Regions from separate parts of the Cellulosimicrobium sp. MI9406 genome, predicted to be linked through region 3. Evidence: riboswitches for the same ligand, from Rfam matches in the RefSeq annotation. Region 3 holds a riboswitch; each other region holds the start of a gene.

Region 1 (7,140 bases), on a different contig from region 3:
GACGCGCCGGACGCGCTCGCCGCCCGCGGGCTGCCGCTCGTCTTCCGGGGCTTCCGCGAGCGGTCCCGCGACGGCTCGTCGCGCGTCGTGGACCTCGGCGTCCCGGCGGAGGGCGCGGTCGTCGAGCCTGCGTGACCGCGGTCCGGCAAGCCTCACGCCGTGAGCGCGCCCAGCCCCGTGACCCAGCCCGCACGGACCCCGACGACGACCACCGCCGCGGCGACGGCGAGCACGGCGACCGCGGCGACGACGTCGGGCACGCCGAGCGGGACGGGCCGCGCCGTGGTGCGTGGACCGGAGCCCAGGCCGCGCGACTCGAGCGCCACGGTCAGGCGCTCGGACCGGCGCACGGCGCCGACGAGGAGGGCGAACGCGGCGGTCCCGAGCGCGCGGGGGGACCGGGGGAGCGTGCCGGGCCGCCGCCGCGGGTCGCGCACGGCCTGCGCGCAGCGGATCGTGTGCCAGGCGTCGGGCAGCTCGACGAGCAGCCGGTGGGCCGCGAGCACCGCGTACGTCCACGTCAGGGGCAGCCGCCCGTGCTGGTGGAGGCTCGTCATGAGGTGCACCGGGTCGGTCGTCACCGCGACCGTGAGCGAGAGGGCGCCGACGAGCAGCGTGCGCACGGCGAGCCCGGCGCCGATCGTCAGGCCGTCGGAGCCGACGGTGACCGGGCCCAGGTCGACCGGGTCGCCGCCGGGCCGGGTGGCGACGTTGACGACCAGCAGGCTCGTCGCGAACACGAGGAAGGGCACGTGCGCCAGGGCGAGCGTGCGCACGGGGACGCGTCCCGCGACCAGCAGCGCCGCGACCGTGAGCACCCACCCGATCGCGGGGGTGTACGGGTCGGTGACGAGCAGCGCACCCGTCGACACGACGAGGACGGTCGCGAGCTTGACCGTCGGGTTCCAGCGCCCGAGGGGCGTGCTGTGCGGAGCGGTCACGGGGCGACCTCCGCGAGGGCTGCGGGCGCGGTCTCTGCGGGGTCGGCTGCGACGGCGCCGACGGTGGCGTCGAGCGCCCGGACGAGCGCGCCCGGGTCCACCCCGTGGCGGCGGCCCGTGCGGGCCCACCACGCGAGCAGGGGAGGACGGCGCAGGCGGGCGCGCCGGCACAGCGCGTCGTCGGCCAGCACGGTGGCGGGCGGCCCCAGCGCCACGAGCCGGCCGCCGACGACGACGGCGACACGGTCGGCGAGGGCCGCGACGAGCGCGAGGTCGTGCGTGACGACGACCACCGCGCCGCCCGCGTCGGCGCGCTCGCGCAGCGCGTGGGCGACGGCGTCCGCCTGGGCGCGGTCGAGCCCCGACGTGGGCTCGTCGGCGAGGAGGACGGGCGGGTCGAGCACCGTCGCCGTCGCGAGGGAAAGGCGCCGCTGCTCGCCGCCGGAGAGCCGGTACGGGTTCGCGTCGGCGAGGTGCGCGAGGGCGAACGCGTCCAGGGTGCGCGCGACGCGTCCGTCGACGCCGTCGAGCCGCGCGAGCCGGGCCGACCAGGCGACCTCGTCGCGGACCGTGCGCGCGAGGAGCTGGTGCTCCGGGTCCTGGAACACCATCGCGACGGGCGCACCGGGCGCCGTCGTGACCTCGCCCGTGGTCCGTTCGAGTCCCGCCAGCCCGCGCAGGAGGGTCGACTTGCCGCCGCCGTTCGGCCCCACCACCGCGAGCACCTCACCCGCGTGCACGTCGAGGTCGACGTCGCGCACCACCGGCGTCTCGTCCCGCCCGCGCCGCCGGTGGCCTGCCGCGGCACGGTGCACCGCGAGGCGTCGGGCACGCAGGGCGACCGGGCCGGCGTCCGCGGCGCGGGGGTCGACGGTGCGGGGGTCGGCGGTGCGCCCGAGGTTGACGAGCCAGGCGTCGGTCGCGGGTGCGCCGAGCGGGCCCGGGGCTCCGGCGCGCTCCAGCCGGATGTCGAGCGGCAGCCAGCACCCGAGCGCGGCGAGCGTGGCGGCGTGCGCGCGCAGGACGGCGGTCGTGGGGCCGTGCGCGACGACGCGACCGGTGTCGTCGAGCACGAGCGTCGCGGCCGGGAGTGTCCCGACGTCGTCGAGGCGGTGCTCGACGAGCACGACCGACCGGCCGGGGGTGTCGGGCGCGTCCCGTCCGGGCGCCCGGACGAGCCCGCCCACGAGCGTCCCGACCTCGTGCGCCGCCGCCGGGTCGAGGAACGCCGTCGGCTCGTCGAGGACCACGAGCTCGGGGTCGGCGACGAGCGCCGCCGCGAGGGCGACGCGCTGCGCCTCGCCCCCCGACAGCGCGTGGGTCGGCCGGTCGTGCAGGTGGTCCGCACCGACGGCGGCGAGCGCGGTGGCGGCGCGGGCGTCCATCGTGCGCGGGTCCGCCGCCCGGTTCTCGAGCGCGAACCGCAGCTCGTCGTCGACGCGGGCGAGACAGAGCTGGTCGCCCGGCCGCTGCTGGACGAGGCCGACGCGCGCGGCGAGCGCCGCCGGGGTCGTGTCGCGCGGGTCGACGCCCGTCACGCGCAGGTCGCCCGTGACCGACCCCGGGAGCGTGTGAGGCACGACGCCGACGAGCGCACGCAGCAGCGTGGACTTCCCGCAGCCCGAGGGGCCGAGCACGAGCAGCCCGGTGCCCGCGGGGACGGTGAGCGTGAGGTCGTCGAGCACGCGCGTGCCGTCGTGGCCCACGGTGACGGTCAGACCGGCGGCGGCGACGGCGTCGGGCACGTCGCAGGGCACGTCGCCGGGCACGGCGTCCGGCGTGACGTCCGGTGCGGCGGTCGGTGCCTCAGCCACGGCGGTCGGCCCCGATCGCGAAGGCGTCGAGCGCGCCGGTGCGGGCGAGGGCGTCGCCGAGGAGGCGCGCCGCGATCCCGCACAGCACGACGCACGAGACGACCTGCACGCCGAGCCGGAGCATCGCGTAGTCCTGCCCGAGCCAGCCGAAGCGGACCGCGTTGAACGCGTACGTGACGAGCGCCGCGCTCACTCCCGACGCGACGAAGACCCACCAGCGGTAGCGGCGGTACCGGGTGAGGGCGAAGGGGATCTCGGCGCCCATGCCCTGGACGAGCCCCACGAGGACGAGCAGCGGGCCGGCGGGCGACGCGAGGAAGACCACCTCGACGAGCGCCGCGAGCGTCTCGGTGAGGATGCCGACGCCCGGCTTGCGCACGATGTACGTCGCGAGCGGGCCGACGACGATCCACGCGCCCGCGAGCACGTTGGCGGCGAGGTCCGCGAGCGGTCCCATGGCGAGCTGGAGCGGGGCCCAGAGCTGCACGAACGCCCAGTAGACGAACCCGAACACGACCCCCAGCACGGCGACGAGGACGGTCTCGTGGAGGGTGAGGCCGCGGCGTCGGGCACGGCTCGGGGGAGTGGCGACGGCGCGGTCCCGAGGGGCGGGCGTGGGACCCACGCCGTCGGGTCGGTCGTCGGGCGTGGCGGTGGGCGGGGTCGCCCGGGGCGGCGTGGTGCGGGGCTCGGTCATGCGCTTCCCTCCGTCGGGCCCCGGGGCGAGGGGTGCACGACGGCGCGCCACCGCCGCCCCCGCGCGGACGGCACGCGCGGGGCGCGGGCACGAGCGCGCAGGGGACGGTGACGTCGGCCCTGCTCCCTTCGCTGGTACGAACCAGATCAGGTTCCACGGGTCTGCAGGGGGGACGGGTGTCCGGCCTGCACTCTCAGCGCTCGTGCGCTCCCCGGGGGCGTTCGGCCCGACCCTAGGGCCTGGACGGCCGCCGGACAATCCCGGCGTCTCACCCACCGGGACGCCCGGCCGCCGTGAGAAGGTGACGGCGACGAGGCGCCCGCGCGGACCCGGGTACGGGCTCCGACCACGAGGAACGAGGCAGTGCGCATGACCCGAGACAACGACCCCGCCGCGGTCGCCGAGCTGGACCGCCTCGACGAGGCCGTGCGGAGCGCGCCCGCGGGCGACACGTCGGCCCAGATCGCGCTGTGGCGGCAGACGGTGCGCCTCGGCACGTGGTTCTTCATCGCGCGGGGGTCCGAGGACCAGCCGCGTCCGTACGCCGTCGCTGCGGACCAGGGGCCCATGATCTGCCTCTACAGCAGCGCCGCGCGCGCGGACGAGGCGGCCCGGGCGCTCGGTCTGGCGGACGACGAGACAGGCGCCGTGCCGTTGCTCGGGGTACCCGTGCCGGCGGCGATCGACTACGTCGCGTCCTTCGGCGCGGCCGGGGTCGTCGGTGTCGCGCTGGACCATCCGCGCATCGGCCACCACATCCCCCTCGGGAACCTGGCGCTGCTCAAGGCGTGGTCCGCCGACGAATGACCCGCCCTTGACAGCGCGTTCGAACGTTTGTTCGAATAGCGCGATGCGGTGGGACGGACAGGCGCTCGGCGCGGACGACGGCGCGCTCCCCGGGCTGGAGCGGGTCGGCCTCGTCCGCAGCGTGCGCACGCCCGAGTTCGCGGGCATCACGTTCCACGAGGTCACGGCCAAGAGCGCGCTGTCCAAGGTGCCGGCGATGTCGCGCATGCCGTTCCGGTGGACCGTCAACCCGTACCGCGGGTGCAGCCACGCGTGCTCCTACTGCCTCGCGCCCGCCACCCCGGTGCTGCTGGCCGACGGCACGCAACGGCCGATCGGCGAGCTGCGTGTCGGCGACGAGATCGTCGGCACCGCCCCGCACGGCGCGTACCGGCGCTACGTGCGCACCCGGGTGCTCGACCGCTGGACCACCCGCAAGCGCGCCTACCGCGTGACCCTCGCCGACGGCACGCGCCTCGTGGCGAGCGGCGACCACCGGTTCCTCACCGAGCGCGGGTGGCGCCACGTCGTCGGCGGTGCCGGGCACCGTGCCCGCCTGGCGCTCGGCGACGTGCTCGTCGGGCCGGGCGCCGCGGCGCTCGCGGACGGGCGGCCCGTCCTCGACGGCCAGGACGTCACCGGCGGCGAGGCGCTGCGCGTCGACTCCCTGGAAGCACTCGACGGGCCGGGGGAGACGACGGAGCTGGTCGACATCACGACCGGCACGCGCGACTTCGTCGCCGCGGGGGTCGTGAGCCACAACTGCTTCGCCCGCCCCACGCACCAGTACCTCGACCTCGACGCGGGCGAGGACTTCGACCGGGAGGTCGTGGTCAAGGTCAACGTCGACGACGTGCTGCGCGCCGAGCTCGCCCGCCCGTCCTGGGCGCGCGAGGCCGTCGCGCTCGGCACCAACACCGACCCGTACCAGCGCGCCGAGGGTCGCTACCGCCTCATGCCCGGCATCATCGACGCGCTCGCCGGGTCGGGCACGCCGCTGTCCGTGCTGACCAAGGGCACGCTCCTGCGCCGCGACCTGCCGCTGCTCGTCGACGCAGCCTCGCGCGTCGAGGTCGGGATCGGCGTGTCCCTCGCGCTCCTGGACCCCGAGCTCCAGGCGAGCGTCGAGCCCGGCACGCCCTCGCCGCGCGCGCGGCTCGACCTCGTCCGCACGGTCCGGGAGGCCGGTCTGCCGTGCGGCGTCATGGTCGCTCCCGTGCTGCCGTGGCTCACCGACTCGACCCGCGCGCTCACCGAGCTGCTCGACGCCGTCAAGGACGCGGGCGCGACCGGCGTCACGGTGCTGCCCCTGCACCTCAAGCCCGGCACGCGCGAGTGGTACATGGGCTGGCTCGCGCGCGAGCACCCGCGCCTCGTCCCCGGGTACGAGCGCGTGTACGCCCGCGGCACGTACGCCTCGACGGCGTACCGGTCCTGGCTGTGGGACCGGGTGCGGCCGATGCTCGAGGCACGCGGGTTCGGGGTCGCGGGCCACCGCGGCCCCGCGGGCGTCGAGGGCCGGTTCCGCCGCGGCGAGCCCGGCGACCGGCACCGCCGGCCAGGGCCGCCGACGGACGGCGCCTACCCGGCCGGCAGCCTCGCCGTCGACCCGGCGCCGCAGGACGCGCGCGACGGCCCCGGCGGGGCGCTCGCGGGCATGCCGGTGGACGGCGGCGGGCTCGACGTCGTCGGCGGGGGAGTGGAGCAGGTCCTGTTCTGACCTGTCTCAGGCGTCGGCGAGGCGCGCCGGGAAGCCGCCCGTCGCCACCGGTCCCCAGCGCGTGATCGTCAGCCGCACGAGCGACTTGCCCTGGGTGACCATCGCGGCGCGGTACTCGTCCCAGTCCGGGTGCTCGCCGCCGACGGCGCGGTAGTAGTCGACCAGCGGCTCGACCGACTCGGGCAGGTCGATCACCTCCGCCTCGCCGTCGACCTGCACCCACGGGTCGGAGAACCGCTCGCCCAGGGACAGCAGCGACGCGCGCGGGTCGCGGCGCACGTTGACCGCCTTGGCGCGCTCCGGGTACGTCGACACGACGACCCGACCCGCGTCGTCCACCCCGTACGTGACCGGGCTGAGCTGGGGGCGGCCGTCGGCGCGGGTGGTGACGAGGACGCCGTCGTGCCGGGAGCGCAGGAACTCCTCGAGCTCGTCGCGCTCGACGCGCCGGTTCGTCGCGATGGTGCGTGCCACGGGTCACCCTCCTTCGTGCGGGCGGCGGGCCGGACGGCCCTGCCGCGGCCGGTCGGCCCGTGCGCGCCCGCAGGCGCCGCGCCGGTCCCGGCGGTGCCGCCACGGGACGTCGCGGCGGCACCGCCACGGTATCCGGTCGCCCCCGCCGGTCGAGAGCGGACCGTCGACCGCCTCCGGTCGGAGGTATCCGTTCGAGCCGCCCGCCCGCCCGCACTAGACTTCAGCGGACGCGTCCCCGCTCCGGGAGCGCGACCCCCCACCGCCCACCTGGAAGGAACCCTCCGTGCTGCGCACCCGAACGGCCGGCTCACTGCGGGCCGAGCACACCGGTCAGACCGTCACCCTCACGGGCTGGGTCGACCGTCGGCGCGATCACGGCGGCGTCGCCTTCATCGACCTGCGCGACGCCTCCGGCATCGCCCAGGTCGTCATCCGCGACGAGGCCGTCGCGCACCCGCTGCGCAACGAGTTCGTCCTCCAGGTCACGGGCGAGGTCTCGCGCCGCCCCGACGGCAACGAGAACCCGTCCCTGCCCACGGGCGAGATCGAGGTCGTCGCGACCGACGTCGTCGTGCTCAACACCTCCGAGGCCCTGCCGTTCCAGGTCTCGACGGCGCTCGCGGACACCGAGACGATCGGCGAGGAGGCGCGCCTCAAGCACCGCTACCTCGACCTGCGCCGGCCCACCCCCGCGCACGCCCTGCGCCT
Region 2 (7,140 bases), on a different contig from region 3:
GCGGACGACGCCGCCGCGACGGGCGTCGTCGTCGTGACCCCGCCGTCGTGGCGCCCCGACCTCACCGAGCCGGCCGAGCTGGTCGAGGAGGTCGCGCGCCTCGTCGGGTACGACGAGATCCCGTCGGTGCTCCCCTCGGCGCCCGGCGGCCGCGGGCTCACGCGCGAGCAGCGCGTGCGCCGGTCGGTCGCCCGCGCGCTCGCCGAGCACGGGTTCGTCGAGACGCTGAGCTACCCGTTCGTCGGCGAGGGCGAGCTCGACGCGCTGCGGATCCCCGCGGACGACGAGCGCCGCCGGGCGCTGCGCCTGCTCAACCCGCTGGCCGACGACCGCCCCCTGATGCGCACGGACGTGCTGAGCACGCTCCTGGAGACCACGCGCCGCAACGTGGGCCGCGGGCTCGGGGACGTCGCCGTGTTCGAGGTCGGCCTCGTGACGCACCCGCGCCCGGGCGCCCCGGCCGCGCCGTCGCTGCCCGGCGGGGTGCGTCCCTCCGACGACGACCTCGCCGCGATCGAGGCCGCGCTCCCGGCGCAGCCGCGCCACGTCGCGGGCGTCCTGGTCGGTCGTCGCGAGCGGGCGGGCTGGTGGGGCTCCGGCCGGCCGGCGGACTGGACGGACGCGCTCGACGCGGCGCGCCTGGTCGCGGACCGCGCCGGTCTGCGGGGGGACGACGCCGTGCGCGTGGTCGCCGACACCGCGCGGGCCCCGTTCCACCCGGGCCGCTGCGCGCGCCTCGAGCTCGCCGACGGGACGGTCGTCGGGCACGCGGGCGAGCTGCACCCCAAGGTGCTCGAGAACGTCGGCCTGCCCGCCCGCTCCGTGGCGTTCGAGCTCGACCTGTCGGCGCTCGTCGCGGGTGCGTCCGACGAGCCCGTCCAGGCGACCCCGGTCTCCGGGTTCCCGGCGGCGAAGGAGGACCTCGCGTTCGTCGTCGCCGCCGACGTGCCGGCCGAGGCGCTGCGCGCCGCGGTCGTCGAGGGCGCCGGCGAGCTCGCGGAGGAGGTCGTGCTGTTCGACGTCTTCACGGGCGAGCAGGTGGGCGCCGGGCGCAAGTCGCTCGCGTTCTCGCTGCGGCTGCGCGCCGCGGACCGCACCCTCACCGCCGACGACGTCGCGCGGGTCCGGGAGGGCGCCGTGGCCGCCGCGCGCGAGCGCGTCGGGGCGGAGCTGCGCGCATGAGCGGCGCACCGAGGCAGGGCGCGACGCCGGACGTGGCGCCCGCGCGCACCGCGCTCGTCACCGGGGCGTCGCGCGGCATCGGCCGCGCGGTCGCCGTCGGGCTCGCCGCGTCCGGTCTCGACGTCGCGCTCCTCGCACGCGACGCGGGCCGGCTCGCCGGGGTGGCCGACGAGATCGCCGCGCTCGACGGCGCGGGCCGGGCCGTCGTCGTCACGGCGGACGTGACCGACGCGGCGGCGGTGGCCGCGGCCGTCCGCGAGGCCGAGGCCACGCTCGGGAGCGTGGACCTGCTCGTCAACAACGCGGGCCGGGTCGACGCCGAGGTGCCGCTCTGGGAGGCGGACCCCGACGAGTGGTGGGCCGTCCTGGAGACCAACGTGCGCGGGCCGTTCCTGCTCGCGCGCGCCGTCGTCCCCGGGATGCTCGCGCGCGGCGGCGGCCGCGTCGTCGACCTCAACAGCGGCGCGGGCTCGCACGACATGGAGGGCGCGAGCGCGTACAACGCGAGCAAGACGGCGCTCCTGCGTCTCGGGGCGAACCTCCACCGCTCGGGCCACGCGCTCGGGCTGCGGACCTTCGAGGTGTCGCCGGGCGTCGTGCAGACCGACATGACGGCGTCCATGGTCATGCACGAGGGCCGCACGGAGTGGACGCCCGTCGAGCGCACGGTCGAGATGGTCGTCGCGATCGCCCGCGGCGAGCTCGACGCGTTCTCGGGGTCGTTCGTGCGCGTGACGCACGACTCGCCCGGGTCGCTCCGCGCGGCCGCCCAGGAGGCCGCCCGCGCGGGCGTCGCGCTGCCCGGTCCCGACGGCCGTCGGCTGCGCGTCACGCGCTGGGGCTCCGACGACCCGATGCCGGGGGAGCTCCCCGCCCGCTGAGCGCACGCGCCCCGCACGGCCGACGCCGCCCGACCCCCCGGTCGGGCGGCGTCCGTGCGTCCGGGCACCGGGTCACAGCGGGACGCACGCGTCCCGGTCGACCCACACGTGCCACAGGCCCCGCTCGGGGTGCTCGTACTCGAACGCCACGAGGCCGCCCGCGTCGTGCGTGACGACGCCCGTGAGCACGACCCGCCGGCCGTCGCGGTCGTACGTCGTGCAGAGGGCGGGCACCTGGACCGGGACGGGCGCGTCCGGCAGGAAGGGGCGGGTCGCGGGGGCGACGTGCTGCGTCATACCCGGAAAGACGCGCGCACGCGCGTCGTCTCACGCGTCGGGGCGGGTGAAAAGCGCACGGGTCGCCGCGTAGCATGGCCCGCGACACGGGGTGCCCCGCACCGGGGCTGAGATGAGACCCGTCGAACCTGATCTGGCTCGTACCAGCGAAGGGATGTCCGCGCGATGACGCTCGCCCTGCCTCGGCACACCTCCGACCCGGCCTCCGCTCCCGCGGACCGTGACCGCCGGCCCGACCCGGGCCGTCGGCCCGACCCGGCACCGTCCCGCCCCCGCGTCCTCTCCGTCGCGGGGACCGACCCGACCGGCGGCGCCGGGATCCAGGCCGACCTCAAGGCGTTCTGCGCGCACGGCGCCTACGGCATGGCCGTCACCACGGCGCTCGTCGCGCAGAACACCCACGGCGTACGGTCGGTGCACGTCCCCGGGCCGGCGTTCCTGCGCGCGCAGCTCGACGCCGTGTCCGACGACGTCGAGGTCGACGCCGTGAAGATCGGCATGGTCGCGGACGAGGCGAACGCCCGCGCCGTCGGGGAGTGGCTCGACGACCTCGCCGCGGCGCGCGCCGCCGCGGGTGCTCCGCGGCCCTGGGTCGTCCTGGACCCGGTGATGGTCGCGACGTCCGGCCACCGCCTGCTCGACGCGGGTGCGGAGCAGGCCGTGCGCGACCTCGCGGCGCGCGCCGACGTCGTCACGCCGAACCTGCCCGAGCTCGGCGTCCTCGGCGGGCAGGAGCCCGCGACGACGTGGGACGACGCCCTGCGCCAGGCGACGCAGTACGCGACCGCGAGCGACGCCGTCGTGCTGCTCAAGGGCGGTCACCTCAGCGGACGCACGTCGCCCGACGCGCTCGTCGTCCCCGCGCCCGGGCCGACGACGGGCCGCGCGCCGGGGGCGCCCACCGTCACGACGTTCGACGCCGAGCGCATCGACACGCCCCACACCCACGGCACGGGGTGCTCGCTCTCGGCGGCGCTCGCGGCGCTGCGACCGCAGCGCGCGAGCTGGGAGGAAGCGACCCGCGAGGCGAAGGAGTGGCTCACGGGCGCGCTGCGCGCCGGCGCCGCGCTGCGGGTGGGGACGGGCCGGGGGCCCGTGGACCACCTGCACCGCTCGGCGCCCGTGCGGCGGGGCTGAGCCCGGGTCGACCGGCCGAGCCCGGGCTGCGACGTGCCTGACCCCGGCCCGCGGGGCGCGCTCAGGCCGTGGGGCGGCTCGCTGCGTGGTCGGCCGTGGGGCCGACTCCGCGGTCGGTGTCGAGGTCGGCCAGCGCGTCGCGGAGCACGGCGAGCGTCGCGCGCGCGACGGCGAGGCGCTGCGCGGGCGGGGCGTCCGCGGGCCGCGTCGTCACCTTGGCGCCGACGAGCGGGACCGGCCCGGCCGCGGCGAGGAACTCGCGCACCTCGGCCGGGCCGAGCATCGACTCGTCCGGGCCGGGGAGCGCGGGGTCCGGGCCGTGGGGCGGCACGTGCGCGTCCGCCCACGGCGCACCCCACCGGCCGGGCCGGCCGGCGGCACCGGAGAGCATCGCGCTCGCGAGGAGGCCTGCGCCGGCGGCCGCCCGCGCGTGCTCGACGGGCGTCGCGGCGCTGCGCCCCTCGATGGCGGACCGGCCCCAGTTGAGCCCGACGTGCAGGGGGTGGCCGGTGTCCCGGGCCGCGCGCGCGACGGCCGCGATCTCGTCGTCGAGCGCGAGGAAGCCCTTCTCCGCGACGCCCCACGGGCGGGGCGCGTCGCAGTGCTCCACCACGAGCGGCAGCCCGGCGGGCGCGACGGCGGCCAGCTCGGTGAGGCTGCGCGCGAGCGCCGCGCCGGAGCCGCGGCCGGGACCGGGCGCGGACTGGAGCTCGACCGCGACGACGCGCCGTCGACCCTCCGCCTCGGCGAGCCGGGTCATGGCCGCGAGGACGCGCGCGACGCCGTCGACCGCCTCGCGCCGACCCTCCTCGTCGTCGGACGCGAGGCCGTAGGAGCGGTCGGCCGCGGCGCGGCGGGCCGTCGCGGCGACCGTCGTCGGCAGCAGCGCCCAGTGCGGCGGCAGCGCGGCCGCGGTCGTCGCGAGCGCGTCCGCGTCGTCCGGGTCGACGGGGTGCTCGAGGCCGTCGAGGCCGTCCTCGTCGAGGGCGGCGTACCAGCCGCCCGGGTCGGGGACGCCGGCGAGGGCATAGGCGCCGAGCAGGGTCAGGGGGCGGTCGTGCAGGTCGGTCATCGGTCCTCGTCGGTGGTGGTGGGGGATGCCGGGCGGGTCAGGCGCGGGCGACGTCCTGGTCGGCGGTGGCGTACTCGCACGCGTAGCCCGGCGGCACCCAGCGCCACCGTGCCTCGACGTCCTGCACCGCGACGCCCGCCGGCCGGTCGGCGACGCACGCGTCGGCCTGCTGGCGCACCGCCACGGTCACGTAGTAGACGACGAACACCGCGGTGAGCAGCACGGCGAGCACGGTCACGGTGCGGCGCAGCGCGGGGGAAGGGCCGCCGTCGGAGCCGTCCTCCTCGCCCGGGCGCGGCGGCACCCAGTCCCAGCTCACGCGGTCCCGGTCGTCGTGCCGGTCGTGGTCCCGGTCGTGGTGGCGCGAGCGTCGTCCGCCCCGGCGGGACGGAGCAGCACCTTGCCGGTGGTCGCCCGTCCCTCGAGCGCGCGGTGGGCGTCGGCGGCGTCGGCGAGCGGGAACGTCGCGCCGACGCGCACGTGCAGCGTGCCGCCCGCGACGGCGCCGAGCACCTCGGTCGCGCGCTCGACGAGCTCGGCGCGCGTCGCCGTGTGGTCGGCGAGCTTGGGCCGCGTGAGGAAGAGCGAGCCGCCCGCGTTGAGGCGCTGCGGGTCGAACGGCGGGACCTGCCCGGAGGAGCCGCCGTAGAGGACGAGCGTGCCGCGGCGGCGCAGCGACGCGAGCGACGCGTCGAACGTGTCCTTGCCGACCGAGTCGTACACCGCCGCGACGCCCTCGCCGCCCGTGAGCCCGCGCACGACCTCGGGCAGCTCGGCGGTGAGGTCGGCGAACGCCGTGTACTGGATCGCGTGCTCGGCGCCCGCGCCGCGGGACAGCTCCGCCTTCTCGGGGGTCGAGACCGTGGAGATCACGTGCGCGCCCCGCGCCACGAGCATCTGGGTCAGGAGCAGCCCGACGCCGCCCGCGCCCGCGTGCACGAGCACACGGTCGCCCGGACGCACGGGGTACGACGACGTGCACAGGTAGTGCGCCGTGAGCCCCTGGAGCGCGACGGCGGTCGCGTCCTCGAGCGAGACGGCGTCCGGCACGTGCAGCGCCTGCCTGGCGTCCACCACGACGAGCTCCGCGTACGACCCCGGCGCCTCGGTCCACACGACGCGGTCGCCGACGCCGAACCCCTCGACCCCCTCGCCCACCTCGGCGACGACCCCGGCCCCCTCGCTCCCGACGACGTGCGGGTACTCCATCGCGTACACGCCGGAGCGCTTGTACGTGTCGATGAAGTTCACGCCCGCCACCGCGGAGCGGACGAGGAGCTGCCCCGGGCCCGGCGACGGGTCGGGCAGCTCGGTGTACTCGAGGACCTCGGGACCGCCCGCCGCGCGGGCCACGATCGCGTGCATGGCCTCAGCCTAGGGTCGCGCGGCGGTCACGGTCGCCCTCGGTCGGCGACCTTCGCGTGCACGGCCGCGAGGTGCTCGCGTGCCGCCGCCGCGGCGCGGCCGGTGTCCCGGTCGTGGACGGCGTCCAGGATCGCCTCGTGCGCGTCCTGGTCGTCCCGGTGCGTCGTGCCCGTCCGGTCGAGGTCGACCATGGCGACCATCGCGCGGCGCAGGCGCGGGACGAAGGTCGCGAAGAGCTCGGCGAGCACCGCGTTGTGCGCGGCGTCGACGACCGCCCGGTGGAACGCGAGGTCCGCGTCCACGTACTCGGCGGGCGACGCCGTCGCCGCGACCTGCCCGCGGCGGGTGAGCGCCGTCGTCATGGTGCGCAGGTCGGCGGGCGTGCGGCGCGCGGCGGCGAGCCCCGCGGCCTCCGCCTCCAGCGCGGTGCGTACTTCGAGCACGTCGACGATCTCGCCGCGGCGCAGCACCTCGTCCCAGTCGTCGGTGGTGTTCGTCGAGACGACGTACACGCCCGAGCCCTGCCTGCTGTCGAGGACGCCACGGCCCGCGAGCTGGCGGATCGCCTCGCGGACGGTCGATCGGCCCACGCCGAGCTCGGCGGCGAGCGCCTGCTCCCCGGGCAGCCGGTGGTCGAGGGGCCAGGCACCGGAGCGCACGCGTTCGAGCAGGAGCTCGGCGGCCTGGTCGGCCAGGGGGCGTCGCTGCAGCGCGGTCATGGAAACCTCTCAGGTTGTCTGAGGACTTGATCGGCGCTAGCGTACCCCGCATGTCCTGGACGGCGCTCCTCCTTCGGCGCCACGGCGGGGTCTGACCGGACCGGCCCCCCGCCGTGGGGGTCCGTCGTGCGCCGGTCGTCCCGCGCCCCGCCACCTCGGGGCTCCAGCCGAAGGACCGCCATGACCGTCTCCACCACCCCCGCCCGCACGGACCGCCCCGCCGCCACGACCACGCCCTCGTGGAACCGGCAGCGCCCGTCGCCCATGCCGTCGTCCCGCTACGCCGACGTCCACGCCCGTGTCGACGTGCCCGACCTGCCCGACCGCCGCTGGCCGAACCGCCGGCTCACCCAGGCGCCGTTGTGGGTCCCCGTCGACCTGCGCGACGGCAACCAGGCGCTCGCGGAACCGATGGACCCGGCGCGCAAGCGCCGCTTCTTCGAGCTGCTCGTCGCGATGGGGTACACCGAGATCGAGGTGGGCTACC
Region 3 (7,140 bases):
CTCGGCACGGCCGTGGACGACGCCGTCGCGAACCGCCTGTGCGCCCAGCTCCTCCTGCTCTCGGCAGAGGACCCGCGCGCGGACGTCGCGCTCTACGTCAACTCCCCCGGCGGCTCGGTGAGCGCCGGCCTCGCGATCTACGACACGATGCGGCTCATCCCCAACGACGTGTCGACCGTCGCGATGGGCTTCGCCGCGAGCATGGGCCAGTTCCTCCTGTGCGCGGGGACGCCGGGCAAGCGGTTCGCGCTGCCGCACGCGCGGATCATGATGCACCAGCCGTCGGCCGGGATCGGGGGCACCGCCGTCGACATCGCGATCCAGGCGGAGAACCTCGTGTACACCAAGGGGCTCATGCACCGGCTCCTCGCGGAGAGCACCGGGCAGTCCGTCGAGACCATCGCCGACGACTCCGACCGCGACCGCTGGTTCACCGCGCAGCAGGCGCTCGAGTACGGGATGGTCGACCGGATCGTCGAGAGCGTCGACGACGTCCGCCCCGCCCGCGCGGCCCGGAAGGTGGGTCTGTGATGGCGAGCTACACGATCCCGACCGTGGTCGAGCGCACGCCGCTGGGCGAGCGCGCGTTCGACGTCTTCTCCCGCCTGCTGTCCGAGCGCATCGTGTTCCTCGGCACCGAGATCGACGACGGCGTCGCGAACGTCGTCATGGCGCAGCTCCTGCACCTGGAGTCGGACGCCCCGGACCAGGAGATCGGGCTGTACATCAACTCCCCGGGCGGCTCCGCGACCGCGCTCATGGCGATCTACGACACGATGCAGTTCGTCCGCTGCGACGTCTCGACCATCTGCATGGGTCAGGCGGCCTCGGCCGCGGCCGTCCTGCTCGCGGCGGGCACGCCCGGCAAGCGGTTCGTGCTGGAGCACTCGCGCGTCCTGCTGCACCAGCCGTCGGGCGGCGGGGAGGGCACGATCTCGGACCTGTCGATCCAGGCCGAGGAGATCCTGCGGATCCGGTCCGAGACGGAGGAGGTGCTGGCGCGGCACACGGGCCAGACCGTGGAGCGCCTGCGCGCCGACACCGACCGCGACCTGGTGCTCACCGCGCGCCAGGCCGTGGAGTACGGCGTCGCGGACGCCGTCGTCACCTCGCGCAAGCTCGCCGCGGCGGCGTGACGCCCGACCGCGGGGGTGACCCGGGCGTCGTCAGCCGCGTCGTCGGAACCACGACCGGCGGCGCGGCTCGGGGGTCGTCTCCGCGGGCGACGGCTCGGGCACGGCCGGGTCCGGCGCCGCGGCCGCAGGCTCGGGCGCGGTCGGCTCCTCCGCCGGCGGCTCCGGGACGGTGAGCGCGGGCGCCGTCGGCGCCGAGGCGGCAGGGTCTGCCGAGGCCGGCTCCGACGCCGCGGCCTCGGGCTCCGCCGCTGCGGCCTCGGGCTCGGCGGCCAGGGGCGCGGCGGCCTCGGGCGCAGCGGCCTCGGGCGCGGCGGTCCGTCGGGACGACGCGGAGATGCCCGCGATCCGTCCGCGCTCGTCGAACCGCACGGTCACGGTGCCGTCGGGCACGTCCAGCACGACGGCGCCGGTCCCGTCCTCGACGGCCGGCAGGCCACGTGCGCTCGCGTAGGACGCGACGGCGCGCCGGTGGTCGACGACCGTGACGGACAGCAGCCCTTCGCTCAGCGTCCGCACGACGCGCGGCACGCTCGGTGCCGGCAGGGCGAGGTCGGCGTCGTCCAGGAGGAACCACGCCCGCGTGCCGCCGCCGACGGGGGCGCTGTAGTGGGCGAACGAGCCGGTCACGGCCTTGGCCGCGAGCGCGAGCCGGTGGGCGAGGTCGTCGGCCAGCGGGAGCTCCGGCTCGGCGGCCTCGCGCAGCCCGGTCCGGCGCGTGCTCTCGGCGGCGGTGAGCACGGCGTCGGGGAAGCCGTTGACGTTCTGCCACGCCCACATCCACGTGCCCGGCCCGGGCGCGGCCGTGCCGAGGAACTGGAGGCGGCACGTCGCGGTCCCGCCGTCGGGCGCGGTGAAGGTGAAGACCCCGGTGGTCAGGTCGGCGGCCCATGCGTCGTCGCCGTGGAGGTCCGTCAGGTGGAGCTGGTGCTCGTGGGAGAGGAACGCGGCGTCGTCGACGAGGTCCTGGAGGGCCGGGACGTCCTGGGCTGCCGTGCCGTGCGCGGTCTGCGGCTCCGTCATGGACCGACGGTAGCGGCGCGCACGGCGCCGGGCCCCCGCACGACACGCGGTGCGACGGGACCGCCGCTCAGGCCGCGAGGAGCAGGACGTCGCCGGCGCGCGCCGTCGGACGTCGGAGCGTCTCGGCGACGGGGAGGTCCCGCACGGGCTCGCCCACCGGGGCGACGTGCCGTGGCGCGGAGAGAGCACCGCGCTCTCGCGCGGAGGACAGCACGCGGACGGGCGCGAGCGGCCGGAGCTCCTCGCCCGTGCGGGCGACGAGGTCGACGAGCCGCAGGCCGAGGGCGCCGCACACGGCGGCGAGGACCTCGGACGACGCCTCCTTGCGCCCGCGCTCCACCTCGGACAGGTAGGCGGTGGAGACGCGCGCGGCGGCCGCGACGTCGACGAGCGTGCGCCCCTGCGCGAGCCGCGCCCGCCGCAGGATCCCCCCGATGACGTGGCGCAGGAGGGGCTCCGCCCGTCCGCCCGCCCGGGAGCGGGGGCTGGGCGTCACCCCGTCCGGCACCACGTCCGGCAGCGTGCCCGGCACCGCGCTCGTCGCGTCCATGCGTTCACGCTACCCGCGGCCCACCCGGGTGCCGAGGCACCCGGGTGGGTATCTGCTGCTGGCGTAAGGCCGGGCGCACGACGCGACGCCGGCCGCGCGCGCGGCCGGACGGGTCACCAGCGCTCGAGCGACCAGGCCATCTGCCAGAAGCGGATCTCGTGGCGGCAGCTCAGCTCGAACGCGCGCTCCATGCGCGCGCGCTCCGCCTCGCCCGCGTCCGCGGCGAGCGCGTCGAGGCGTGCGCGCAGGTCCGTGAGGACGTCCTCGGTACGCTCGGCCGCGTAGAACTGCCACCAGCCCGCGAGCGGGTGGTCGTCGCCGAGGGCGCCGGGCATCGTCTCGCGCTCGCCGAGCCAGAAGCGCCGCGCGGACCAGATGTAGGTCCACGGGCACGGCAGCAGCGCGGCGAGCAGCACGCCGAGCGAGTCGCGGCCGGCCGCCGTCATGTGGTCCACGTAGGCCTGCGCGCTCGGCGCGAGGCGGTGCGTCTGCGCCTCCTCGTACGTCACGCCGAGGAAGTCGCACATCGCGTGGTGCGCGTGCGACTCGTCGTCGAGGAGGAAGCCGGCCTTGTCGTGGAAGTAGGCCGCCCACGACCGGTCGGGCGCGAGGGCCATGCCGAGGCCGTAGCAGCGCAGGTAGGCCGTGAGGTACTGGTGGTCCTGGCCCACGTAGTGGCGGACCGCGGCGGGCTCGACGGAGCCGTCGCGCAGCCCGGCCAGGAAGGGGTGGTCGTAGAACGTCTCGAAGAGGTCCGCGTACCGGCGGGCGAGATCGGCGGTGAAGCCGGTCTCCTCCTGCCGGACGAGCGCGGTCGGGTCGTCCGCGAGGACAGGGTTCAGGGTGATGGCAGCAGGCGTCGTCATGCCCACGTTCCTCCGCTCGTGCTAGCGAGATCAGGTTCGACGGGTCCGGGCGGCCGTACCGCTCGTCTCAGTCCCTCGGCCCGGGCCGTGGCCCGGGCGGGACGCCCCGCGTGGTTCGCGCCGACCCTAGCAAGGACGGCGCCGGTGCGGGAGCCCTCGCCACGGTGTGGGAATATAGTTGTAGCGACAACAAGTTGGAGGAGACATGACCACGAGCACGCCGGGCGCGCCGACCGACCGCCTCCTGTCCCCGTCCACGAGCATGGACGCCGTCACGCTGCGCGTGGGCGACCTCGAGCTCATGACCTCGTACTACACGGGCGCGTTCGCCCTCGCCCCGCTCGAGGAGCGGTCGCGCGGCGCGGAGGTGCACCGTGTGCTGGGCCGCGGCCGCACACCCATGCTGCGCCTCGTGCACACGCCCGGGCTGCCGCCCGTCGACCCGCGCCAGGCCGGCCTGTTCCACACGGCCTTCCTGTTCGACGACGGCCCGAGCCTCGCCGCGACCGTCTACCGCGCCGCGCAGGACCGCCGCGGCACCTTCGTCGGGTCGAGCGACCACCTCGTCAGCGAGGCGTTCTACTTCACCGACCCCGAGGGCAACGGCGTCGAGCTCTACACCGACCGCCCCCGCGAGACGTGGGTGCGCGAGCACGGCCAGATCCTCATGACGACGACGTTCCTCGACCCGAACGCCTACCTGCGCACGCACCTCGACCAGGAGACGTTCGACGCCGGCCCCTCGCTCGCGGGCCGCGTCGGCCACGTGCACCTCCAGGTGGGCGACGTCGCGACCGCCCACGCCTTCTACGTCGACGCCGTCGGCTTCGAGGCGACGCTCACCGGGTACAGCGGGGCGCTCTTCGCGTCCGCGGGCGGGTACCACCACCACGTCGCGATGAACGTGTGGAACAGCGCGGGCGCCGGGCCCCGCGCCGCGAGCCTCGGGCTCGGCGACGTCGCCGTCACGGTGCCGGGCCGCGAGGACCTCGACGCGCTCGTCGCGCGCCTCCGCGCCCGCGGGCTGGAGCACGCGGACGACGGCCGCTCCGTCGTCGTGCACGACCCGTGGGGCACGCGCGTGACGCTGTCCGTCCCGGGTACCACGACCGAGGAGCTGCTCGCGCGCTGAGGCGCGGCGCCCCGGGCACGGAGCGCGCGCCCGGGGCACGAGGCGCACGATGGGAGGACCCGCCGAGCGCACCGAGGAGCGACCGTGTTCCGCAGCCTCTTCCCCGTCCTCACCGTGGCCGACCTCGACCGGTCCCTCGGCTTCTACCGCGACCTGCTGCGCGGGACGGTCGAGTACGCGTTCCCCGACGACGGCCCGCCCGTCTACGTGAGCGTGCGCGTGGGCCGGTCGCCGCTCGGGCTCGGGCAGGGCGACCCGCCTCCGGCGGACACCCGCGTCGTGCTGTGGGTGTACGTCGACGACTGCGACCGCGCCGTCGAGCACCTCGCGGCCGCGGGCGTGCCCGTCCTGGAGCCGCCCGCGGACCAGCCGTGGGGCGAGCGCGTCGCGCGCGTACAGGACCCGGACGGCACCGTCGTGATCCTCGGCCAGGAGGCCGCTCCCCCGGCCGAGCCGGAGGGCCCGACGGGGCTGTCCTAGCCCGGGGAGGCCTGGCGCCTCGGAGCCGACCGCCCGTCGGCATGGTGCCCCCACCGGGACTCGAACCCGGAACACGCCGGGTTTAAGCCGGCCGCCTCTGCCAGTTGGGCCATGGGGGCGCGGGCCGAATCTACCGCGCGCGCGGGGCTCCCCGGGCCCGTCGGCACGACGGCCGCCCGCTCGGGACCCGGACGCGACGAGGGGCGAGCCGCACGCGCGGCTCGCCCCTCGTCGTCGGGCACGACGGCCGGGCCGGGGCCCGGCCGCGACCTCAGGAGGCCTTCGCCGCCGGCGTCCGGTCGTCGGCGTCGACGGTGCCCGCACCGGACTCCGCCGCGGCCGCCGAGCCCTGCGCGGTCTGCTTGACCGGGTCGCCGTCCTTCTTGGGCGGGACGGACGCGGCGCGGAACTCCGCGCGCGGGTCGTGCAGCGAGCCGAGCGACACGAGCTCGCGGCCCATGAGGAACTGGCCGATCCAGCCGATGAAGATGCGGATCTTGCGGTTCCCCGTCGGCATCGCCATGACGTGGTAGCTGCGGTGCATGAGCCACGCGAGCGTCCCGCGGAGCTTGAACACGCCGAACAGCTCCGCGACGCCCTTGTACAGGCCGAGCGACGCGACCGTACCGACGCTCTTGTGGCGGTACTCGACCGGCGGCTCGCTGTGCAGCTCGAGCGCGAGGTTGTCGGCGAGGCGCGTGGCCTCGCGGATGGCGTGCTGCGCGTTCGGCGGGCAGAACTTGCCCGGGTTCAGCACGTCCGGGACGGCGGCGCAGTCGCCCGCGGCCCACGCGTTCGGCACGACGTTGCCGTCGGCGTCCGCGACCTGGAGCGTCGGCAGCACCGTGATGCGGCCCAGCTTGTCGACCGGGAGGTCGGACGACTCCTTGAGGACCGGGTTCGCCTTGACGCCCGCGGTCCACACGATCGTGTCGGAGTCGAACTCGACCCCGGTCGACGTGACGACGTGGCCGTCCACGCACGACGACAGGAACGTGCTGAGGTGGAACTCGATGCCGCGCTTCTTCAGCTCGTCGAGCGCGTACTGCGCCATGGGCTCGCTGAGCTCGGGCAGGATGCGGCCCGCGCCCTCGATCATGACGAAGCGGAGGTCCTTCTCCTCGATCGTCGCGTAGTTGCGCGTCGCGTAGCGGGCCATGTCCTCGATCTCGGCCAGCGCCTCGATGCCCGCGAACCCGCCGCCGACGAACGTGAACGTCAGCATGCGGCGACGCAGCTTCTCGTCCCACGTGGACGACGCGACGTCCATGCGGTTGAGCACGTGGTTGCGGACCGCGATGGCCTCCTCCACGTTCTTGAAGCCGATCGCGTTCTCCGCCAGGCCCGGGATGGGCAGCGTGCGCGACACCGAGCCGAGGCCGACGATCAGGTGGTCGTACGTGACCGAGTAGTCGTCGCCCTCCTCCGGGTGGATCGTCACGCGGCGGTCCGTGTGGTCGATCGCGACGACCTTGCCCTGGAGCACGTCGACGCCCTTGAGCGCACGGCGGTGCGGCGCGACGACGTCGCGGCCGTCGATCGAGCCCGCGGCCGCCTCGGGGAGGAACGGCGCGTACGTCATGTACGGGCGCGGGTCGACGACGACGATCGCCGCCTCGCGGCGACCGAGCTTCTTGCGCAGCCGGCGGGCGGCGTACAGACCCACGGAGCCGCCGCCGAGGACGACGACGCGGGGCACCTTGCGGGGCCGCGGCGAAGCGGTCTGGGCACGGCTGACCGAGGTCAGGTCATTCTGAGGCATGGTTCCAGAGTATTACCGGTTGCGGCACAGGCGAGCCGGAGCGTCCGCCTGACGGGCGTGACGCGCCCCACGCCGCGCGGACGGACGGGGGCAGAGGCGGGCACACGCGGGCAGAGGCGACATTCCGCAGGGCCCGGGACCGGGGTGGTGCGCCGCCGTCCGCCGTCGGCGCACCACCCCGGGCCTGCCGGTCA
Region 4 (7,140 bases), on a different contig from region 3:
CCGACCACGAGCGGGACGACGACCCCCGTGGTCGTGACGGGCAGCGTGCCGGAGAGCTCCATGCCGACGGCGCCGAACCCGCTGCGGGCGAGCTCCGCGAGGCCGAACCCGGCCCCGACGCCGAGCAGCGCGCCGACCGCCCCGACGACCGCCGCCTGCCCCACCACGGAGCCGAACACCTGCGCGGGCGACGCGCCCACCGCGCGCAGGAGCGCGAGCTCGCGGGTGCGGCGTCGGACGTGCATCGAGAACGTGGTGGTGATGATGAACGTGCCGACGAACAGCGCGAGCGCCGCGAACACCAGCAGGAACGTCGACACGAACCCGAGCTGGTCGGTGATCGCCTCGCTCGTCTCGGCGCGCAGCTCCGCCCCCGTCAGCGCCTCGGCGCCCGCCGGGAGCGCGGTCGCGACGGCGTCGCGCAGCGCCTCGGGGGAGACACCGTCGGCCGCGTACAGCGCGACCGACGGGACGAGGCCGTCGGGCGCGTACGTCGCGGCGGCGGTCCCGGCGTCGAGCAGGACGATCGTCGCGCCCGCCATCGGCGCGGACAGCGAGACCTCGCCGACCACGCGCACGGGCCGCACGGCGTCGCCGAGCACGACGTCGGTCGTGCCGCCCACCGCGAGGCCCGACGCCGCGAGCGTCGCCGACTCGAGCGCGACCTCGTTGCCGTCGCGGGGTGCGCGGCCGTCGACCACCTGCGGGCCGGGGTCGCGGGGGTCGTAGGCGACGCCGATGCTCGGCGCCTGGCTGCCGAGGACCGCGGTCCCGTCCGCGCCCACGAGCACCGCGGGACCGCTCACCTCCGGGAGCGCGAGCGCGACGTCGTCGCGCGCGCCGAGGTCGCGCGCCAGGTCCGCCGGGACGAGGCTGCGCGCACCGCCGACCTGGGCCGACGTCGACATCAGCGCGTCCCCGGCCGACGACGCGCCGCGCACGTACGCGTCCGCCTGGACCGACGAGGCGACGATGCCGTCGAACGTGGTCGCGAGCATCGCGCGCAGCGCGAACGTGCCGGTCACGAACGCGACGCCGATCGTCACGGCGAGGACCGAGAGGACGAGCTGCGCGCCGTGCGCGCGCACGCCGCGCAGCGCGATCCGGCCCATCATCGGGCGGCCGCCGTCGTCGCTGCCGGGGTGGCGTGCGCCGGGGACGGCCCGGCGGGGGTGAGGGAGCCCAGCGTGTCGAGGACCGCCTGCGGCGTGGGGTCGTGGAGCTCGGTCACGAGGCGGCCGTCCGCGAGGAAGAGCACCCGGTGGGCGTACGACGCGGCGGTCGGGTCGTGCGTGACCATCGCGACGGACTGACCGAGGTCGTCCACGGACGCGCGCAGGAAGCCCAGGACCTCCGCGGCGGCGCGCGAGTCGAGGTTCCCCGTCGGCTCGTCCGCGAGCACGATCGCGGGCCGCGACACCAGCGCCCGCGCGCACGCGACCCGCTGCTGCTGCCCGCCCGACAGCTCGGCGGGCCGGTGCCCCAGCCGGGGGCGCAGGCCCACGGCGTCGACGACGCGGTCGAACCACTCCCGGTCGACGGGCCGCCGGGCGATCGCGAGCGGCAGGACGATGTTCTCCTCCGCCGTGAGCGTCGGCACGAGGTTGAACGACTGGAAGACGAACCCCAGGCGCGTGCGCCGCAGGCGCGTCAGGCGCCGCTCGCTCATCGCGGAGACCGTCTCGCCGTCGACGACGACGGTCCCCGCCGTGGGGGAGTCGAGCCCCGCGAGGCAGTGCATGAGTGTCGACTTGCCCGAGCCGGACGGGCCCATGATCGCGGTCAGGCGCCCCCGCTCGAGGTCGACGTCCACGCCGTCGAGCGCACGCACCGCGGCCTCGCCGCGCCCGTACGTCTTCACCAGCCCGCGCGCGGTCGCGATCGCGGGTCGCGCAGCGCCCTCAGCGCCCTCAGCGGGCGGGACCTCGTGCGGGGTGCTCCGCCGTGCCGCGCCTGTCGTCGTCACGTCCTCGTCCGTCCTCTCGTCGTGCCGCTGCGCGGGAGCGTCGTGGCTCGCCGGGCGGCGTCGTCCTGTGGTGGCCGCCGGGGCTCCCGGCGGCCGTACCGACCCTCCCGCGGCGCGCGTGCCCGCGGCATCGGGGACAGGCCCCGAACCGTCCCTGGTCCGCGGGCGCCGGCGCTCAGGGTTCTCTCAGGGGACTCTCCGGGTGAGGGGCCGGTGTAGGCTCGCGGTGAACGACAGGGGAGCTCCTGGAGGAGCTGAGAGTGCGGACCACCGCAGACCCTCGAACCTGATCCGGTTAGCACCGGTGGAGGAAGTCGGGATTCTCGATCACCTGCTCGCGCGGTCCGTCGCGCCCACCCGGCGCACGGCTGGTCGGGCCGGTGGACCCCTCCTGAACGTCCAGGGAGGACACATGCAGCACACGACCACCGTCGCCCGCCGCGGCCGGGCCCTCGCGACCGGCGTGGGCGCGACGCTCGCGCTCCTCGCCCTCGCGGCCTGCTCGGGGGGTGACGGCGCCGGGGGCGACGACGCGTCGTCGGGCAGCGGGGGCACGGTCACCCTGGTGACCCACGACTCCTTCGCGGTGAGCGACGACGTGCTCGCCGCGTTCGAGGAGGAGAGCGGGCTCACCGTCGAGCAGGTCGCGCCCGGCGACGGCGGCGCGCTGGTCAACCAGCTGATCCTCACGAAGGACTCGCCCCTCGGCGACATCGTGTTCGGGATCGACAACACCTTCGCGTCGCGCGCGATCGACGAGGGCGTCCTCGAGCCGTACACGCCCGCCGACGTCTCGGAGTCCGCCGCGTCGTACGCGGTCGGGGACGGCGGCGAGCTCACCGCCGTCGACCTCGGGGACGTGTGCGTCAACGTGGACCACGCGTGGTTCGCGGACGCGGGGATCCCCGAGCCCGTGACGCTCGAGGACCTGGCGAAGCCGGAGTACCGGGACCTCCTCGTCGTGACCAACCCCGCGACGTCGTCGCCGGGCCTCGCGTTCCTCCTCGCGACCGTCGGGGCGTTCGGCGAGGACGGCTGGGAGGACTACTGGGCGGACCTGCGCGCCAACGGCGTGAAGGTCGTCGACGGCTGGTCCGACGCGTACTACGTCGACTTCTCCGGCTCGGAGGGCGCGGGGCCGCGCCCGCTCGTGCTGTCGTACTCGACGTCGCCCGCGTTCACGCTCACCGAGGACGGCTCCGCGTCGACCACGGGCGCGCTGCTCGACACGTGCTTCCGCCAGGTCGAGTACGCGGGCGTGCTCGCGAACGCGAAGAACCCCGAGGGCGCGCAGCAGCTCCTCGACTTCCTCGTGAGCGAGACGTTCCAGGCCGACGTCGCCGACCAGATGTACATGTACCCCGCCGACGACTCCGTCACGCTGCCCGACGGCTGGGCCGAGTTCGCGCCGCTCGCCGACGAACCCTTCGAGGTCGCGCCCGCCGACGTCGCGGCGCACCGCGACGAGTGGATCAAGGCATGGACGGCGACGGTCGTCGACTGACCCCCGGTCCCCGAGCGACCACGGCTCTACCTCGCGAGGGAGAGCCGTGGTCGCGCGGGGGAGAGCCGTGGTGAGGGGTCGGGAGGTCTGGCGGGGCGGCGTCGGGCGCGGGGTGCTGTGGGGTCTGGCGGCGGCGGTGCCGCTCGCGTTCCTCGGGGTGTTCTTCGCGTGGCCGGTCGTCACGCTCGTGGCGCGCGGGTTCGTCGGGGACGACGGCGGCCTCGACCTCTCGGGGTTCGCGGAGGTCTTCTCCGAGCCCCGCACGTGGCGGATCGTCGGCCTCACGCTCTGGCAGGCCGTGCTCGGCACGGCGCTGTCGCTGCTGCTCGGCGTGCCCGGCGCGTACGTGCTGTACCGGTGCCGGTTCCCCGGGCGCCGGGTCGTGCGCGCGCTCGTCACGGTGCCGTTCGTGCTCCCGACCGTCGTCGTCGGCGTCGCGTTCCGGTCGTTGCTCGTGCAGGGCGGCCCGCTCGGGTTCCTGCGGCTCGACGAGACGTTCGCCGCGATCGTCGTCGCGCTCGTGTTCTTCAACTACTCCGTGGTGGTGCGCACGGTCGGCGGCCTCTGGGAGCACCTCGACCCGCGCGCCGAGCAGGCGGCGCGCGCCCTCGGCGCGACGCCGTGGCGCGCGTTCCGCACCGTGACGCTCCCGGCGCTCACGCCCGCGATCGCGAGCGCCGCGTCGATCGTCTTCCTCTTCTGCGCGACGGCGTTCGGCGTCGTGCTCGTGCTCGGCGGCATCCGCTACGGGACGATCGAGACGGAGATCTGGATCCAGACCACGCAGTTCCTCGACCTGCGCACCGCGGCGGTGCTGTCGGTCGTGCAGCTCGTGGTCGTCGCGGCGGCGCTCACGGTCGCGAACCGCACGCGGGCCCGGCGCGAGCGCGCCCTCAACCTGTCGTCGTCGGCGTCGTCCGCCCACCCGCTGCGCCTGTGGCGCGACGGCCGCCCGACGGGCGACCTCGCGCCCGCGGCGCTCACCGCGGCCGTGGTGGTCGTGCTCGTCGGGCTGCCGCTCGGCACGCTCGTCGTGCGTTCGTTCCGCGTCCCGGGCGGCGGCTGGGGCCTCGACAACTACGCGAACCTCGGCACCACGGGCGGGCGCAACGCGCTGTCCGTCACCGTGTGGGAGGCGGCGGGCAACTCGCTGCGCACCGCCGCGCTCGCGACCGTGCTCGCCGTCGTGATCGGGGGCCTCGTGGCGCTCGTCGTGTCCCGGCGCCCGCGCTCGCGCGGCGGGCGGCGCGCGATCTCGGTGCTCGACTCGGTGTTCATGCTCCCGCTCGGGGTCTCCGCGGTGACGGTCGGCTTCGGCTTCCTCGTCACGCTCGACCGGCCGCTCGGCCTCGACGTCGACCTGCGCACGTCGGGGCTCCTCGTGCCGATCGCGCAGGCGGTCGTCGCGACCCCGCTCGTCGTGCGCACGGTCCTGCCGACGCTGCGCGCCATCGACCCGCGCCTGCGTGAGGCCGCCGCGACCCTCGGCGCCGCGCCGGGACGCGTGTTCCGCACGGTCGACGGCCCGATCGCCGCGCGCTCGCTCGGCCTCGCCGTCGGGTTCGCCTTCGCCGTCTCGCTCGGGGAGTTCGGCGCGACGTCGTTCCTCGCCCGTCCGGACAGCGCGACCCTGCCGGTCGTGATCTTCCGGCTCATCGGGCGCCCGGGCGCCGAGAACTACGGCATGGCGCTCGCGGCGAGCGTCGTGCTCGCGCTGCTCACCGCGACCGTGATGCTGCTCGCCGAGCGGTTGCGCGGCGACCGACCCGGAGGAGAGTTCTGATGGTGCAGACCGACCCCGCCCCCGCGCGCGCGGGCGCGCCGGAGCCGTCGCGCCCCGGCCCCGGCACCGGGGAGGCCGCCGGGCTCGCGGTGCGCGACGTCGTCGTGCGGTACGGCGGGCGCGGCGCCGGGGGAGCGCGCACGGACCCCGGCACGACGGCGGTCGCGGGCGTCACGATCGACGTCGCGCCTGGCGAGGTGCTCGCCCTGCTCGGGCCGAGCGGCTGCGGCAAGTCGAGCCTGCTGCGCGCCGTCGCGGGGCTCGAGCCGGTCGCCGCGGGATCCGTGGCGTGGGACGGCCGCGACCTCACGGGCGTCCCCGTGCACCGCCGCGGGTTCGGGCTCATGTTCCAGGAGGGCCAGCTCTTCCCGCACCGTGACGTCGCGGGCAACGTCGCCTACGGGATCGCGGGGCTGCCGCGCGCCGAGCGCGACGCGCGCGTGGCCGAGCTGCTCGACGTCGTCGGGCTCGCCGGGTACGAGCGGCGCGCGGTCGCGACGCTCAGCGGGGGCGAGCGCCAGCGCGTCGCGCTCGCCCGGTCGCTCGCGCCCCGCCCCCGGCTGCTCCTGCTCGACGAGCCCCTCTCCGCGCTCGACCGGGGGCTGCGCGAGCGCCTCGCGCTCGACCTGCGCGAGGCCCTGCGCGCCACCGGCACGACGGCCGTCTTCGTCACCCACGACCACGACGAGGCGTTCACCGTCGCCGACCGCGTCGCCGTCATGGACGCGGGCCGGCTCCTCCAGGTCGCGCCGCCCGAGGACCTCTGGCGCGCGCCCGGGTCGCGCCGCGTCGCGGAGTTCCTCGGCTACCAGGCGTTCGTCCCGCACGGGCCCGGCAACCTGCTCGCGGTCGGTCCGCGCGGCCTGCGGCTCGCGGGCGAGGGCGCACCGGCGTCGGACGACGCGTGGGGCGCCACCGTCGTCGGGAGCGTGTTCCGCCGCGGCGCGGTCGAGGTGACCGTCGACGTCGACCTGCCCGGACGCTCCGGCGGTGCGCCCGCACGGCTCGTCGCGCTCGCGGGCGCCCCGGCGGTCGTCGAGCCGGGCGACCGGGTGCGGGTCGTCGTCGACCCGGCCGGGTGCGCCGTCGTGCCGGACTGACGTCCCGGGCGTGCCGCCCGGGGCCCCGTGCGACGAGCGAGAGCGCCGCAGCCGACCTAGCGTCGGGGGATGGACGACGTGACGACCGGTGACCACCCCCCGGAGAAGAACGGCAGCAAGTCCGCGAAGATCCTGTACCGCCCCGTCGGCATCGTCAGCTCCGTCGTGGGCGGGCTCGTCGCCGGGCAGGTTTTCAAGCAGATCTACAAGCGGGTCTCGCCCGGCCACCGCAAGGACGCCCCGACACCCCTGCAGTCGGAGTACCCGCTCAAGGAGATCGTGCTCGCGGCGCTCCTGCAGGGGGCGATCTACGCGGTGGTGAAGGCGCTCATCGACCGCGGCGGGGCGCGCGCGTTCGAGCGCTGGACGGGGGAGTGGCCCGGCGACTGACGGTCAGTCGAGGCCCGCGGCGTGGACGAGCAGCGCGACCTGCGTGCGGTTCTCCAGCCCGAGCTTGAGCAGCACGCTCGACACGTGGGCCTTGACCGTCGGGACGCTGAGGAACAGGCGCGCGGCGATGTCCGCGTTCGTCGCGCCGCGGCCGAGCTCGACCGCGACGTCGCGCTCGCGCCCGGTGAGCGCGTCGAGCGCGGCCCGGGCCCGCTCGCGCTGGCCGCCCGCGTCGGCCACCGACGTCATGAGACGCCGCGCGATCTCCGGCGACAGCACGGGCTCGCCCGTCGCGGCCGCGCGCACGGCGGCGACGATCCGCTCGGGCGACATGTCCTTGAGCAGGTAGCCGGACGCCCCGGCGTGCAGAGCGCCGACGACCTCCTCGTCCGTGTCG

The links. Region 3 has a riboswitch for thiamine pyrophosphate ahead of MT994_RS15240 (TenA family protein). Riboswitches for the same ligand answer to the same signal wherever they lie in the genome.
Region 1: it holds a riboswitch for thiamine pyrophosphate, as region 3 does, so the genes downstream of both, MT994_RS12755 (ECF transporter S component) here and MT994_RS15240 (TenA family protein) in region 3, are expected to answer to the same signal.
Region 2: it holds a riboswitch for thiamine pyrophosphate, as region 3 does, so the genes downstream of both, thiD (bifunctional hydroxymethylpyrimidine kinase/phosphomethylpyrimidine kinase) here and MT994_RS15240 (TenA family protein) in region 3, are expected to answer to the same signal.
Region 4: it holds a riboswitch for thiamine pyrophosphate, as region 3 does, so the genes downstream of both, MT994_RS00260 (thiamine ABC transporter substrate-binding protein) here and MT994_RS15240 (TenA family protein) in region 3, are expected to answer to the same signal.

Annotation. Positions count from the first base shown of each region.
Region 1 covers NZ_JALIZI010000006.1:157,366-164,505, forward strand. Annotated here, with positions in the region: gene MT994_RS12740 (M23 family metallopeptidase) at 1-135, shown strand, start outside; gene MT994_RS12745 (energy-coupling factor transporter transmembrane component T) at 153-941, opposite strand; gene MT994_RS12750 (ATP-binding cassette domain-containing protein) at 938-2,755, opposite strand; gene MT994_RS12755 (ECF transporter S component) at 2,748-3,452, opposite strand; TPP riboswitch at 3,557-3,676, opposite strand; gene MT994_RS12760 (hypothetical protein) at 3,822-4,259, shown strand; gene MT994_RS12765 (Rv2578c family radical SAM protein) at 4,303-5,958, shown strand; gene MT994_RS12770 (PPOX class F420-dependent oxidoreductase) at 5,965-6,432, opposite strand; gene aspS (aspartate--tRNA ligase) at 6,716-7,140, shown strand, end outside.
Region 2 covers NZ_JALIZI010000007.1:14,491-21,630, reverse strand. Annotated here, with positions in the region: gene pheT (phenylalanine--tRNA ligase subunit beta) at 1-1,182, shown strand, start outside; gene MT994_RS13745 (SDR family oxidoreductase) at 1,179-2,063, shown strand; gene MT994_RS13740 (hypothetical protein) at 2,136-2,360, opposite strand; TPP riboswitch at 2,438-2,532, shown strand; gene thiD (bifunctional hydroxymethylpyrimidine kinase/phosphomethylpyrimidine kinase) at 2,526-3,497, shown strand; gene MT994_RS13730 (DUF4862 family protein) at 3,559-4,569, opposite strand; gene MT994_RS13725 (hypothetical protein) at 4,607-4,888, opposite strand; gene MT994_RS13720 (quinone oxidoreductase) at 4,885-5,934, opposite strand; gene MT994_RS13715 (FCD domain-containing protein) at 5,961-6,653, opposite strand; gene MT994_RS13710 (2-isopropylmalate synthase) at 6,834-7,140, shown strand, end outside.
Region 3 covers NZ_JALIZI010000008.1:3,109-10,248, forward strand. Annotated here, with positions in the region: gene MT994_RS15220 (ATP-dependent Clp protease proteolytic subunit) at 1-531, shown strand, start outside; gene MT994_RS15225 (ATP-dependent Clp protease proteolytic subunit) at 531-1,136, shown strand; gene MT994_RS15230 (DUF6882 domain-containing protein) at 1,167-2,156, opposite strand; gene MT994_RS15235 (helix-turn-helix transcriptional regulator) at 2,224-2,652, opposite strand; gene MT994_RS15240 (TenA family protein) at 2,820-3,572, opposite strand; TPP riboswitch at 3,563-3,691, opposite strand; gene MT994_RS15245 (VOC family protein) at 3,778-4,704, shown strand; gene MT994_RS15250 (VOC family protein) at 4,789-5,184, shown strand; tRNA gene MT994_RS15255 (tRNA-Leu) at 5,227-5,303, opposite strand; gene MT994_RS15260 (NAD(P)/FAD-dependent oxidoreductase) at 5,456-6,946, opposite strand; gene MT994_RS15265 (hypothetical protein) at 7,138-7,140, opposite strand, start outside.
Region 4 covers NZ_JALIZI010000001.1:54,155-61,294, reverse strand. Annotated here, with positions in the region: gene MT994_RS00270 (ABC transporter permease) at 1-1,115, opposite strand, end outside; gene MT994_RS00265 (ABC transporter ATP-binding protein) at 1,112-1,882, opposite strand; TPP riboswitch at 2,192-2,296, shown strand; gene MT994_RS00260 (thiamine ABC transporter substrate-binding protein) at 2,379-3,470, shown strand; gene MT994_RS00255 (iron ABC transporter permease) at 3,541-5,253, shown strand; gene MT994_RS00250 (ABC transporter ATP-binding protein) at 5,250-6,353, shown strand; gene MT994_RS00245 (DUF4235 domain-containing protein) at 6,423-6,743, shown strand; gene MT994_RS00240 (response regulator transcription factor) at 6,747-7,140, opposite strand, start outside.